DNA from 4 places in the Citrobacter amalonaticus genome. Region 3 is predicted to be linked to each of the others. Evidence: predicted binding sites of a transcription regulator. Region 3 holds the regulator's gene; each other region holds the start of a gene.
What was found. The regulator CRP, encoded in region 3, controls carbon source genes, mostly activating them, when cyclic AMP is high. The targets are predictions, from matches to a motif close to ATGTGANNNNNNTCACAT.

Region 1: the regulator CRP is predicted to act here: its motif matches at 1,699-1,716, upstream of mlc (sugar metabolism global transcriptional regulator Mlc).
Region 2: the regulator CRP is predicted to act here: its motif matches at 2,032-2,049, upstream of AL479_RS05170 (PTS sugar transporter subunit IIC).
Region 4: the regulator CRP is predicted to act here: its motif matches at 1,867-1,884, upstream of udp (uridine phosphorylase).

What each region holds. Positions count from the first base shown of each region.
Region 1 is NZ_CP014015.2:4,251,565-4,254,707, reverse strand. Features, by position in the region: gene bioD (dethiobiotin synthase) at 1-264, opposite strand, end outside; gene mlc (sugar metabolism global transcriptional regulator Mlc) at 390-1,610, opposite strand; gene AL479_RS20670 (LysR family transcriptional regulator) at 1,739-2,638, opposite strand; gene AL479_RS20665 (MFS transporter) at 2,760-3,143, shown strand, end outside.
Region 2 is NZ_CP014015.2:1,075,436-1,078,578, forward strand. Features, by position in the region: gene fhuF (siderophore-iron reductase FhuF) at 1-560, shown strand, start outside; gene AL479_RS05170 (PTS sugar transporter subunit IIC) at 589-1,935, opposite strand; gene AL479_RS05175 (YbaK/EbsC family protein) at 2,171-2,629, shown strand; gene bglJ (DNA-binding transcriptional activator BglJ) at 2,653-3,143, opposite strand, start outside.
Region 3 is NZ_CP014015.2:2,288,723-2,291,865, reverse strand. Features, by position in the region: gene AL479_RS10970 (phosphoribulokinase) at 1-566, shown strand, start outside; gene AL479_RS10965 (OsmC family protein) at 666-1,070, opposite strand; gene crp (cAMP-activated global transcriptional regulator CRP) at 1,378-2,010, shown strand; gene AL479_RS10945 (YccS/YhfK family putative transporter) at 2,062-3,143, shown strand, end outside.
Region 4 is NZ_CP014015.2:1,739,606-1,742,748, forward strand. Features, by position in the region: gene rmuC (DNA recombination protein RmuC) at 1-827, opposite strand, end outside; gene udp (uridine phosphorylase) at 980-1,741, opposite strand; gene AL479_RS08350 (dienelactone hydrolase family protein) at 2,002-2,811, shown strand; gene AL479_RS08355 (cysteine hydrolase family protein) at 3,092-3,143, shown strand, end outside.

The sequences.
Region 1 (3,143 bases), 2.0 Mb from region 3:
GCCACAGTGGGCTACGCTACTTTCATCTTCGCTCAGGGCGATGGGGTTAACCGCCTCATAGGGTAATTCCAGCGTCGACACGCTTTGCAGCACCAGCGCATCCCGGTTACGCAACCCTTCGGGCGTCTCTTTGCTGCCCTTCGCAACCGGTTTATATCCCGCAACGCTTTTACCCCCCGACGCTAACGCTTGTAGCAATGCGCGGGAAACAACCGTCTTCCCAACAGAAGTGTCTGTACCTGTAATAAAGAAACGCTTCAGCATCACCAACTCCACCGTTATGCTTCGAAAATATAAGCCAGGAAAATAATACAGTGGAGAAAGTCTAAGGTATGCCAGGTCGAATCAGCTTGAGTTAGCGCAATTTTTGGTAGAACAGTTAAAAAATGTTAACCCTGTAATAGACGAATCAACAAAGAACCATTATACATCGCGTCTTTTACCAGCGCGGCTCCCGCCATTGTCCCCTGATTAGAGAACTGTGTGCTCTCAACGACCATATTTTTGCTGTAGGCCGGTAGCGCCTGCTGGCGGATGCTGTCCGCAATCGCCGGAAACAGCACGTCTGCGGCTTTACTGAGTGGCGATCCAATCAGGATTTTTTGCGGATTGAACAAATTGACCATAATGGCGAGGATACGGCCAACGTGGGTCCCCACGCCGCTGATAATGTCTTTTGCCAGCAAATCCCCCTGTAGCGCCGCCTGACACAGCGAATCGACCGTCAACGGCTGACCGTGAAGCGAAGAGCTCATAGATTGCGCCAGTCGCAGTTGCGCCAGCTCCAGTACGCTTTCCACGCTGGCGATAGTTTCCAGACAGCCGTGGTTGCCGCAGTAGCAGCGTTTTCCGTAAGGATCGACCTGTGTGTGGCCAATCTCCACCAGGCTGCTGCTACCCGCATGCAGTAAATGACCGTCGGTAATCACCCCGGCGCCAACGTTATGATCGATAACCACCTGAATGACATCGCGCGCGCCGCGGGATGCGCCAAACAGCGCCTCTGCCATCGTCCAGGCGCTGATATCATGCTGAATGTAGACCGGCACGCCGGTGTGCTGCGCCAGCGTATCGCCGAGCGGCATCTCTTTCACATCGGCATAAAACGGCATGCGATGTACGATCCCGTTCTCGGTATCGATAATGCCGGGTAAGGTAATGGCGATGGAGGTCAGACGTTCGAGCTTCTGCTGATGACGAATAAAAAACTGATCGACCAGCGTGACAATTCGCGCCAACAGCGGCGTTTCATCGTTAAGCGGCAGTTCAAGACAGTCTTCCACGACCAGCTTGCTGCTGAGATCGCGCAGGGCGAGAAAGATTTCTCCACGGCTGATGCGAAGGGACAGATAGTGCCAGGCTTCGGTTTCCACCACCAGCCCCACCGCCGGGCGTCCGCGACTGCCGGCTTCTTTAATTTCCAGTTCCTGGACCAGATGCGCTTCAAGCATTTCACGCACTATCTTCGTGATACTGGCGGGTGCCAGTTGCGCAAGACGCGAAAGATCAATACGCGATACCGGTCCCAGCTGATCAATCAGGCGATAAACGGCGCCCGCATTGGTCTGCTTTATTTGATCGATGTGCCCAGGCTGACTATCAGCAACCACCTCTGACTCCCTTTATTTTCGCGCTCCGAAATAATCTGTGGGCTATGGTGAAGCACTTCAATACACAACGTCAACTTTTTACTTAGCCGTGTGATTAACTGCACATTTTCAGCCGTTATTAAATTAATTTAAGCGCCCCTGACGGCCTGAACTAACTGCTGACGAAAACGTAGCGCCGCCTGACTCGGCTCATGATGCGCCGACCAGACCAGCCACATTTCTGAAACGGCGTCCTCTTCTGCAATCGGTACCCAACACATCTCATTGAGCTGTACTTTTTTAAATGAGGCCGGAAGGATCGACACCCCTAAGCCGGCAGCGACCAGCCCAATGATCGTCATCGCCTCACCGACCTCCTGAGTAATCATCGGTGTCAACTGGTAACGGCGCATCATGCCGAGGATATCGTCGTAAAGACCGGTTCCGACGTGCGGATCAAAGAAAACAAACGGCTCTTTCGCCAGTTCAGCCAGCGTCACCACCGGCTTTTGCGAGAGCGGAAAAACCCTGGGGATCATCGCCATCAACGGTTCATGCAAAATCACCTCATGATGCAAGCTCTCTGGCAAGGGGGTATTGCGCATCAGGCCCAGATCCAGCGCCCCTTCGCTCAGCGGCGCCAGCTGTTCGCGGGTATTCATCTCGCGGGTCTGCAAATGCATGTCCGGGTATGACTGGCGGAACAGCGACAGGGTATCCGACACCGCGCGGATAAACGGTGCCGACGAGGTAAAACCGATACGCAGTTCTCCAGCTTCCCCGTGATGCAGACGCTGCGCACGGGCGGCGGCATCGTTGACCAGCCCGAGGATCTGTCGACTGTCGGCGAGAAATTGCTTGCCGGCGGCAGTCAGGGCGACGCTGCGGTTTGTTCGCGCGAGCAGGCGCGCGCCGACCTGCTGCTCAAGCATCTGTATTTGCTGGCTCAGCGGCGGCTGCGAAATATTCAGACGAGCCGCGGCGCGTCCGAAATGCAGTTCTTCCGCCACGGCAACAAAGTAGCGAAGGTGACGCAGTTCAATATTCATATTTTAAAAGTATCATTTGAGACTATTAATATATTAGACAGAATAATGAGATTTTCCTACTCTAATCAACAAGGTTATGCCCGTCCCCTCAAAACACGGGTTTGTTGCGCAAGGATTTCCAGTGAGTCGTACTACTACAGTCAATGACGCGACGGCGAGCGATATTGACGACCAACGCATTTCTCAGCCGGTTCAGTTTATTCAACGCGGTACTTCTGCCTTTATGCGCGTCACGCTGGCGCTCTTTTCTGCCGGACTGGCGACTTTCGCCCTGCTGTACTGCGTCCAGCCCATTCTGCCGGTGTTGTCTCATGAGTTTGGCGTATCTCCCGCCAGCAGCAGTATTTCACTGTCGATCTCTACCGGAATGTTAGCCGTTGGCCTGCTGTTTACCGGTCCGCTGTCGGATGCTATCGGGCGCAAGCCGGTGATGGTGACCGCGTTGCTGCTCGCCTCCTGCTGTACGTTGCTCTCGACGATGATGACCAGCTGGCACGGCATTCTG
Region 2 (3,143 bases), 1.2 Mb from region 3:
TTTATCGCAACCACCCCACGCAGTCGCGCGAAAATAAGCCGCTAATCTCGCTGTGGGCGCAGTGGTACATCGGTCTGATGGTACCTCCGCTGATGCTTGCCCTGCTCACGCAGGAAACGGCTATTGATGTCTCGCCCGAACATATCCACGTTGAGTTTCACGAAACCGGACGTGCTGCCTGCTTCTGGATCGACGTACATCAGGATCAACTGGCGACAGCACAATCCCCGCAGGCACGCATGGAAACGCTGGTTAAGCAGGCGCTGACTCCGGTCATCCAGGCGCTTGAGGCGACCGGAGAGATCAACGGCAAACTTATCTGGAGCAATACCGGTTATCTGATTAACTGGTATCTCACTGAAATGAAACCGCTGCTGGGCGAAACATTGTTGAATACGCTGCGCCAGGCCTGCTTCTTTGAAAAGCAGTTGTCCTGCGGGGCTGACAACCCACTCTGGCGCACGGTCGTCCCTCGTGAAGGCATTCTGGTACGCAGAACATGCTGCCAGCGTTATCGTCTGCCGGACGTTCAGCAGTGCGGTGACTGTACGCTGAAGTAATCAGGGAGCGTTCGCCCCCTGATGACGACTACGCAATCTGCTCGTTTTCCGCGTCTGAACGTTGTGCCTCTTCCGCCTCTTGTTCCAGCAGTTGCTTCTCGTACACTTTAAAGAACGGGAAGTAGATGACGGCTGAAACTATTGCCAGAAGAACCACCAGAATGGCAGCACGATAATCCCAGCCTAATGCCCACGCAGCTCCGACTGGCGCTGGCGCAGTCCACGGCACAACCGAAATCACGCGACCAATCAGATCCAGTTTCATCGCCGCCCATGCCAGCACGGCGTTCACCATCGGCGCCAACAGGAAAGGAATAAAGAACACCGGGTTCATAACAATCGGCGTACCGAAAATCACCGGTTCGTTAATGTTAAAGATACTGGGTACCACGCTCAGCCGGCCTATTGAACGCAGATGCACGGAACGACTGCGCAGATAGCAAATCACCAGTCCCATCGTCGCACCCGACCCGCCAATCACGATGAAGAACGTCCAGAATGCCTCCATAAAAATATGCGGTAACGGAGCCCCCTGCGCCAGCGCAGTCTGGTTCATACCAAGATTGGTCAGCCAGAACATTTGCAGCATCCCGGAGACGATCGCCGCACCATGAATACCGGCAAACCACAACAGATGACCAATCAGTACCGCCAGTAAAATCGCTGGCAGAGAGTCGGCAGCGGATACCAGTGGTTTGAAGATAGCCATAATGGCTTGCGGGATGAGCATGTCGAACTGTGCCTGAATCAGCAGGCTGAGTGGGTACAATGTCAGCACCACCACCAGCACCGGGATCAGCAGATCGAATGAGTTTTTGATCATCGGCGGGACCTGATCGGGTAAACGAATACCGATGTTATGCGCCTTCAGAAAGCGCATCATTTCTACGCAGTAAATCGCCACCAGAATCGCCGTAAAAATCCCTGTCCCGCCGAGGCTGTCCACAGGCAGAGTGCCTTTTGTTTTAGGCGCGGCGACCAGTAGGAACGCCATGATAGAGAGCATGGCACACATGAACGGATCCAACTGATGAGACTTGACGTAATGTTTGCCAAGGTTATAGGCAATGGCGGCACAGATGTAGATCGACATGATCCCCATGGTCATATCAAAGGGCGTCAGGATCTGCCCTTCAAACTGCTTCGCCAGATCCAGCCAGGTCCGGGCAAAGCCCCAGGTGGTATCGGGTGAAAACGGAGGATAGGCAAATACCAACAGAAACGATCCGACAATCATAAATGGCATCGCGGAGATAAAGCCGTCACGGATAGCCATAACATGACGCTGTGAAGAAATGCGCCCGGCAATCGGGCTGACATAGTTTTCAACAAACCGGAAAATCACATTAAAGACTGCATGGTTGGTAGATTTCATAAGTGGCTCTTTTTATGTGATACAGAGGAAGTGACAGCTCCAGTATTAATCGCTCTTTCACGGACTGCAACCGGTTACGGTAACCGGTTTCCGTGAATGTGAAGAGGATCGAAAAATCGCCCATGTTGCTGGTTTGTTACATTAAAATATTTACAGTACAGGAAGACTTATGCCAAATTACGCCAGCAGTTTTCTGAAGCGTTGAAGACTGTAGAAATGGTGTCAGGAGAATCGAATGAGTCTGCAATCGGTACGGCAATTTTTAGCCGAGCATGCCCCGGATATTGAAATCATTGAATTAAATCAAAGCACCGCGACGGTTGAGCTGGCGGCAAAAGCGCATAACGTCCAGCCCGGACAGATAGCGAAGACCCTTTCGCTGAAGGTTAAGGACGTCATCATCCTGGTCGTCGCCAAAGGCGATGCAAGACTGGACAATAAAAAGCTCAAAAGCACTTTCGGCGCCAAGGCGCGTATGCTGAGTAGTGATGAGGTTGTCAATGCGACAGGACATCCCGTTGGCGGGGTTTGCCCATTCGGGCTGGAAACCCCGTTGCCTGTTTATTGTGATGTCTCTTTACGCTCGTTCACCGAAGTCCTTCCGGCGGCTGGCGCTACACATAGCGCGGTGCGTATTGCGCCAGAGCGTATGGCTGAACTGACTTCAGCCACCTGGGTTGATGTGTGCCAGTAATCGCCTTATTACTTTCGCGGCGGTTAAAGCAAAATATCCGCCGCATGCAGTAGACCCGCGTCAGAATTGACGCCCAGTTTCGACATCACGTTAAACTTGTGCGCCCGAATGGTTTTAATATTCCGCGCCAGTTCTATCGCGATTTGCGGCATTGAATAGCCGCAGGACATAAAGCGCAAAATTTCTCGCTCCGTTGGGCTCAGCATGCGACTCTGATTGAGATACCAGAGATTGCTGTTACTTTCGCTGATCCGCCGCGTGCCGCCTAACATGGTAAATAACGCCTCCTGCAGCGCAGGGAGCGAGGCGGCTTTGCTCAGTACACCATCCAGCGGTAAGGGCGACAGTGCGCTGATTAAACGCGCTTCAACATCATCATCCGCAATCACCAGACGACGCATGCCGGGATAATTTTCAGCCAGTTTGGTCAGACTCATTAACCCCACCCGTCGGTCTTTTCTGATCGAGGAGAGAGAGAAAATAACGGCAGAAAAAACCGTCGTACTCATCGCCT
Region 3 (3,143 bases):
ATGAAGCCGTCCCGTGGAATCAGGTGCCGGGGACGTTTACCCCGTGGCAACCCCTGCCGGAACCCACCGATGTGCTGTTCTATGAAGGCCTGCACGGCGGCGTCGTCACGCCCCAGCATGAGGTTGCAAGCCATGTTGATCTACTGGTCGGCGTGGTCCCCATCGTTAACCTGGAGTGGATCCAGAAGCTTACCCGCGATACCAGCGAACGAGGCCATTCTCGTGAAGCAGTGATGGATTCGGTGGTGCGTTCGATGGACGACTATATCAACTACATCACGCCGCAGTTCTCCCGCACCCACATCAACTTCCAGCGCGTTCCCACCGTAGATACCTCAAACCCGTTCGCGGCCAAAGGCATCCCGTCACTGGATGAGAGCTTTGTCGTGATCCATTTCCGTAATCTGGAAGGGATCGATTTCCCCTGGCTGCTGGCGATGCTGCAGGGTTCATTCATTTCCCACATCAATACATTGGTGGTACCTGGCGGCAAAATGGGGCTGGCAATGGAACTCATCATGTTGCCGCTGGTACAGCGACTGATGGAAGGCAAGAAGATCGAATAAACGATGGGAAGTGCCCGATGGCTCTACGCTTATCGGGCCTACAAATCAGGAATCTGTAGGCCGGACCAGACGCTGGCCGCCATCCAGCGACATGAAAAATTACGCCGCAATCACTTCATACGAATGGGTAATGTTGACCGCTTTTCCCAGCATCAGCGCCACAGAGCAGTACTTCTCCGCCGACAGATCGACCGCACGCGAAACAGCGGCATCCTTCAGGTCATTTCCCGTGACAATAAAGTGCAGATTGATGTGGGTGAACAGGCGTGGCGCCTCTTCGCGACGTTCCGACGTCAGTTTCACTTCGCAGTTCGTTACATCCTGACGGCCTTTTTGCAGGATAGAAACCACGTCAATTGCGCTGCAGCCGCCCGCGGCCATCAGCACCATTTCCATCGGGCTCGGCGCTTTATCGCCAGAGTTACCGTCCATCAAAATCTGGTGTCCGGAAGCCGACTCACCCAGGAAGGTTAACCCCTCAACCCATTTAACACGCGCTTGCATATTTTTTAACTCCAGTGCGTCAATTTTCCTGACAGATTACGCGTACATAACAATTCTCGCAACGGAAGGCGACCTCCGTCATGCTGAAGCGAGACACCAGGAGACACACGGCTAAAGCTATGCTAAAACAGTCAGGATGCTACAGTAATACATTGATGTACTGCATGTATGCAGAGGACTTCACATTAAAGGCTGCAGTTTGTTTTTGACAGCCTCTTCCCAGGACGCGGGAAGCACATTTTTGCAACCCCAGAGACAGCGGCATTTTTTGGCTCTGGAGACAGCTTATAACAGAGGATAATCGCGCATGGTGCTTGGCAAACCGCAAACAGACCCGACACTTGAATGGTTCTTGTCTCATTGCCACATTCATAAGTACCCGTCCAAGAGCACGCTGATTCACCAGGGTGAAAAAGCAGAAACGTTGTACTACATCGTTAAGGGCTCAGTGGCAGTGTTGATTAAGGATGAGGAAGGGAAAGAAATGATCCTTTCTTATCTGAATCAGGGTGATTTTATTGGCGAACTGGGCCTGTTTGAAGAAGGCCAGGAACGTAGCGCATGGGTTCGAGCGAAAACAGCGTGTGAAGTGGCTGAAATTTCCTACAAGAAATTCCGTCAGTTGATCCAGGTGAACCCGGATATTCTGATGCGCCTCTCTTCCCAAATGGCTCGCCGCCTGCAAGTCACTTCAGAGAAAGTCGGTAACCTGGCCTTCCTCGACGTGACCGGTCGTATCGCCCAGACTCTGCTGAATCTGGCGAAACAACCTGATGCGATGACTCACCCGGACGGTATGCAGATCAAAATCACTCGCCAGGAGATTGGTCAGATCGTTGGCTGCTCTCGCGAAACCGTTGGTCGTATTCTGAAGATGCTGGAAGATCAGAACCTGATCTCCGCTCACGGTAAAACGATCGTCGTTTACGGCACTCGTTAATCTCATCGGAAATGACGCGCTACCCGGTAGTGCGTCATTTTTGTTTTGCCAATGTGGCGCAGACTGATTTATCACCCAGAAATCAACTATGCACTACGTCAAACGCTGGTGCTCTGTTTGCCCGTGGCCGTCGGCCTGATCATCGGGCAGTTACATCTGGGCCTGCTCTTCTCTCTGGTTCCCGCCTGCTGCAACATTGCCGGGCTTGATACTCCGCACAAACGCTTTTTCAAACGCCTGATTATCGGTGCATCGCTGTTTGCCGGCTGTAGCCTGATCATGCAGCTGCTGCTGGCGCAGGCGGTGCCGTTACCCCTGATCCTGACCGGCCTGACGCTCACGCTCGGCGTCACCGCTGAATTGAGCTCCCTCCACGCGCGTTTGCTTCCGGCCTCGCTGATTGCGGCGATTTTCACACTGAGCCTCGCGGGAAATATGCCGGTCTGGGAGCCGCTGCTGATCTACGCGCTGGGCACATTATGGTATGGATTATTTAACTGGTTCTGGTTTTGGCTCTGGCGCGAACAGCCGCTGCGCGAGTCGCTGAGTCTGTTATACCGGGAACTGGCGGATTACTGCGAAGCCAAATACAGCATGTTGACCCAGCACACCGACCCGGAAAAAGCCCTGCCGCCGCTTCTGGTGCGCCAGCAGAAAGCCGTCGACCTCATCACTCAGTGCTATCAGCAGATGCACATGCTGTCGGCACATCACAATAATGACTATAAACGGATGCTGCGCGCCTTTCAGGAAGCGCTGGATCTGCAGGAACATATCTCCGTCAGTCTGCATCAGCCGGAAGAAGTGCAAAAGCTGGTCGAGCGCAGCCACGCGGAACAGGTGATTCGCTGGAATGCGCAAACGGTCGCCGCTCGCCTGCGCGTACTGGCGGATGACATTCTGTATCACCGGCTGCCGACGCGGTTCACTATGCAAAAGCAGATTGGCGCGCTGGAAAAAATTGCTCATCAGCATCCGGATAACCCCGTCGGGCAGTTCTGTTACTGGCACTTCAGCCGTATCGCCCGCGTGCTTCGCACCCAGCGCCCGTTGTACGCCCGCGATCTGATGGCCGATAAGCAGCGTCGGCTACCGCTGCTGCCGGCGTTGAAAAACTACCTCTCGCTGAAATC
Region 4 (3,143 bases), 550 kb from region 3:
CGGGTGTAATCGTCTTCCGCATTAAAATAGCGTTCATAGGCCACCAGCGTCATTTTGGCGTCGATCACCACATCTTTTCCCTGCGGCAAACGCACAATTACGTCGGGCTGCATGCGGGAACGGACGTCATTCTCGAGGCTGACCTGCGTTTCGTACTCGTATCCTTCCCGTAACCCCGAGGCCTCCAGCACGCGGGTGAGCACCACTTCACCCCAGTTCCCCTGCGTTTTGTTATCGCCTTTTAGCGCACGCGTCAGGTTGACCGCTTCCTGGGCCATTTGTGCATTAAGCTGTTGGAGATTGCGAATTTCATGCGCCAGGGTGTGACGTTCGCGCGCTTCCTGACCAAAGCTGTCCTGAACCTGGCGACGGAAACCGTCCAGTTGTTCACGCAGCGGCGTCAGCAGACCATTCAGGCTCTGTCGGTTTTGCTCATCAACCCGGCGATTGCTTTGCTCAAAGATTCGGTTTGCCAGATTTTCAAACTGTTCGCTCAGACGCTGCTCGCTGTTGATCATCTGGCGGATTTTATCTTCCGCATGCTGCTGTGTGGCTTCCATTCGCGTGGTCACTTCACGCAAATCCGCTTCCAGCGAGGTGTTAATACTGCGCAGACTACGCAATTCGTTATTGAGCAATTCACACTCATCGCGCCAGTGTTCACTTTGGGCAAGCTGTTGTTTGGCTGCGCTTAATGCCGCCACCATCTCTTCACGTTCAGCGAATTGTTCGGCTTTCTGTTGCGCATGCTGATAGCTGGCCATCAGCCAGCCAAGCGCAATGCCCACCAGCGCAATAACCGCATAAATGATGATTGAGATATCCAAAATGCCTCCCGACGCCATACATCACCCGCACAAAATAGAATTGTGCTGTATAAACGTCCAGTTTTAAAGAACTTTCCTGCGAGGCACTACGCAAATAATCGCGTAAAAGCAAAAGGCCGAACGCATCGGCCTTTTTACGGAAGAGAAGAGAATTAGATGAGACGACGTGCCGCTTCCACCACGATTTTCACCGCATGGCTTTCGGTTTGTTTCATCGTCTCAGCATTCGGGATCTCTTGCTGGGTACGGTTGACGATCACGCCCGCAACCATCCCGGCGCGCAGGCCCTGGCTTGCGCACATGGTCAGCAGCGTGGCGGACTCCATTTCGTAGTTCATCACGCCCATTGACTGCCACTCTTCCATAGAACCTTTGAAACGACGTACTACACGACCAGAGAAGGTGTCGTAACGTTCCTGGCCTGGGTAGAAGGTGTCAGAAGAGGCGGTTACGCCCACATGAGTGGTGGCGCCGATGGATTTTGCCGCTTCAACCAGCGCGGTGGTGCATTCAAAATCAGCGACTGCCGGGTACTCCATCGGAGCAAAGTGCAGGCTCGCGCCATCCAGACGAACGGACGCCGTGGTGACCAGAACATCGCCGACATTGATGTGTGGCTGAATGGCGCCAGTGGTGCCAATACGCAGGAAGGTACGAATGCCCAACTGAGCTAACTCTTCCACCGCAATAGAGGTAGACGGGCCGCCGATACCGGTCGAGCAGACGATGACGGCTTTACCGTCCAGCTCTGCACGCCAGGTGGTGAATTCACGGTGAGATGCCAGCTTAACCGGCTTCTCCATCAGCGCGGCGATCTTTTCCACACGTTCCGGATCGCCAGGGACGATAGCCAGCGTAGCCCCTTGTAAATCGTTCTTGGTGAGGCCGAGATGAAAAACGTCAGACCTGGACATATAAAACTCCTCTGTGATTCGGTTTATGTCAGAAGAAGCAAAAAGACACTTTACCGAAGGACTTAAGATATTTTCGTGACAATCATCACCATGGAGAAATTCAGTTGCATAAATTTACTGATAAAAAGTGATTAATGTCACATTAATAGCCCGATTCTCTCTTTCTTTGCGCAAAAAGCGAGCCGTTTGAGGCAGTGTGAATGGTTAAAGGCTGTCTATAGTTAATAGTGCGCTATTTTTCTAAGGGTACGGAGAATACCATGACATCAACACCACAAACCGGTTTTGCACCTGCAGCATCCCCTATTGCCTCTACCTCAGTTCATACGCCGGACGACGCCATCGTCGCGGGTATTACGTCAATCCCTTCCCAGGGGGACGATATGCCGGCGTTTCACGCACGCCCGAAAAAGAGCGATGGCCCACTGCCTGTGGTCATTGTAGTGCAGGAAATCTTTGGCGTGCATGAACATATCCGCGACATCTGCCGTCGTCTGGCGCTGGACGGATATCTGGCTATCGCGCCAGAACTCTACTTCCGCGAGGGCGATCCCAATGATTTCGCCGATATTCCCACGCTACTGAGCGGTCTGGTGGCGAAAGTGCCGGATTCTCAGGTTCTGGCCGATCTGGATCACGTCGCCAGTTGGGCGTCCCGCAACGGTGGTGATGTTCATCGTCTGATGATCACTGGCTTTTGTTGGGGCGGACGTATTGCGTGGCTGTACGCGGCGCATAACCCGCAACTGAAAGCCGCCGTGGCCTGGTACGGGAAGCTGGTTGGCGATAAGTCGTTGAATTCGCCGAAGCACCCTGTCGATGTGGCGACCGATCTGAACGCCCCGGTATTAGGTCTGTACGGCGGGCAGGATAACAGTATTTCGCAGGAGAGCGTGGAGACCATGCGCCAGGCCTTACGCGCCGCTAACGCCAATACGGAGATTGTCGTCTATCCCGATGCCGGTCATGCCTTCAATGCCGACTACCGCTCGAGCTATCACGAAGAATCCGCCAAAGACGGCTGGCAAAGAATGCTGGCGTGGTTTGCGCAGTACGGAAGTAAGAAATAACGTGATACCCCTGGCGCAGGCCAGGGGTATCCTTGCCAACATTAAGTGTATTGCATCACATTCTTGCGACAATTTTTTTATTCACACTCGCATCCAGCATCAATATTTTTGTCGCTGACAGCCGCACTATGACCCCCTTCACATCCGCCGCTGACCTTCCTTGCGTATGCAAAATTTTCGTCACTGAGCACCAAACTATTTTTCTGTTTAACGCCGTCATTCTCCTGGATACTCAATCACAGACACACGGATCGCTTACTTTGTGAACAGGAGATTTATCATGACGCAACAGATTTTCCAGGCACAACCCTTTGCTCTGCCTTTTAATCCTC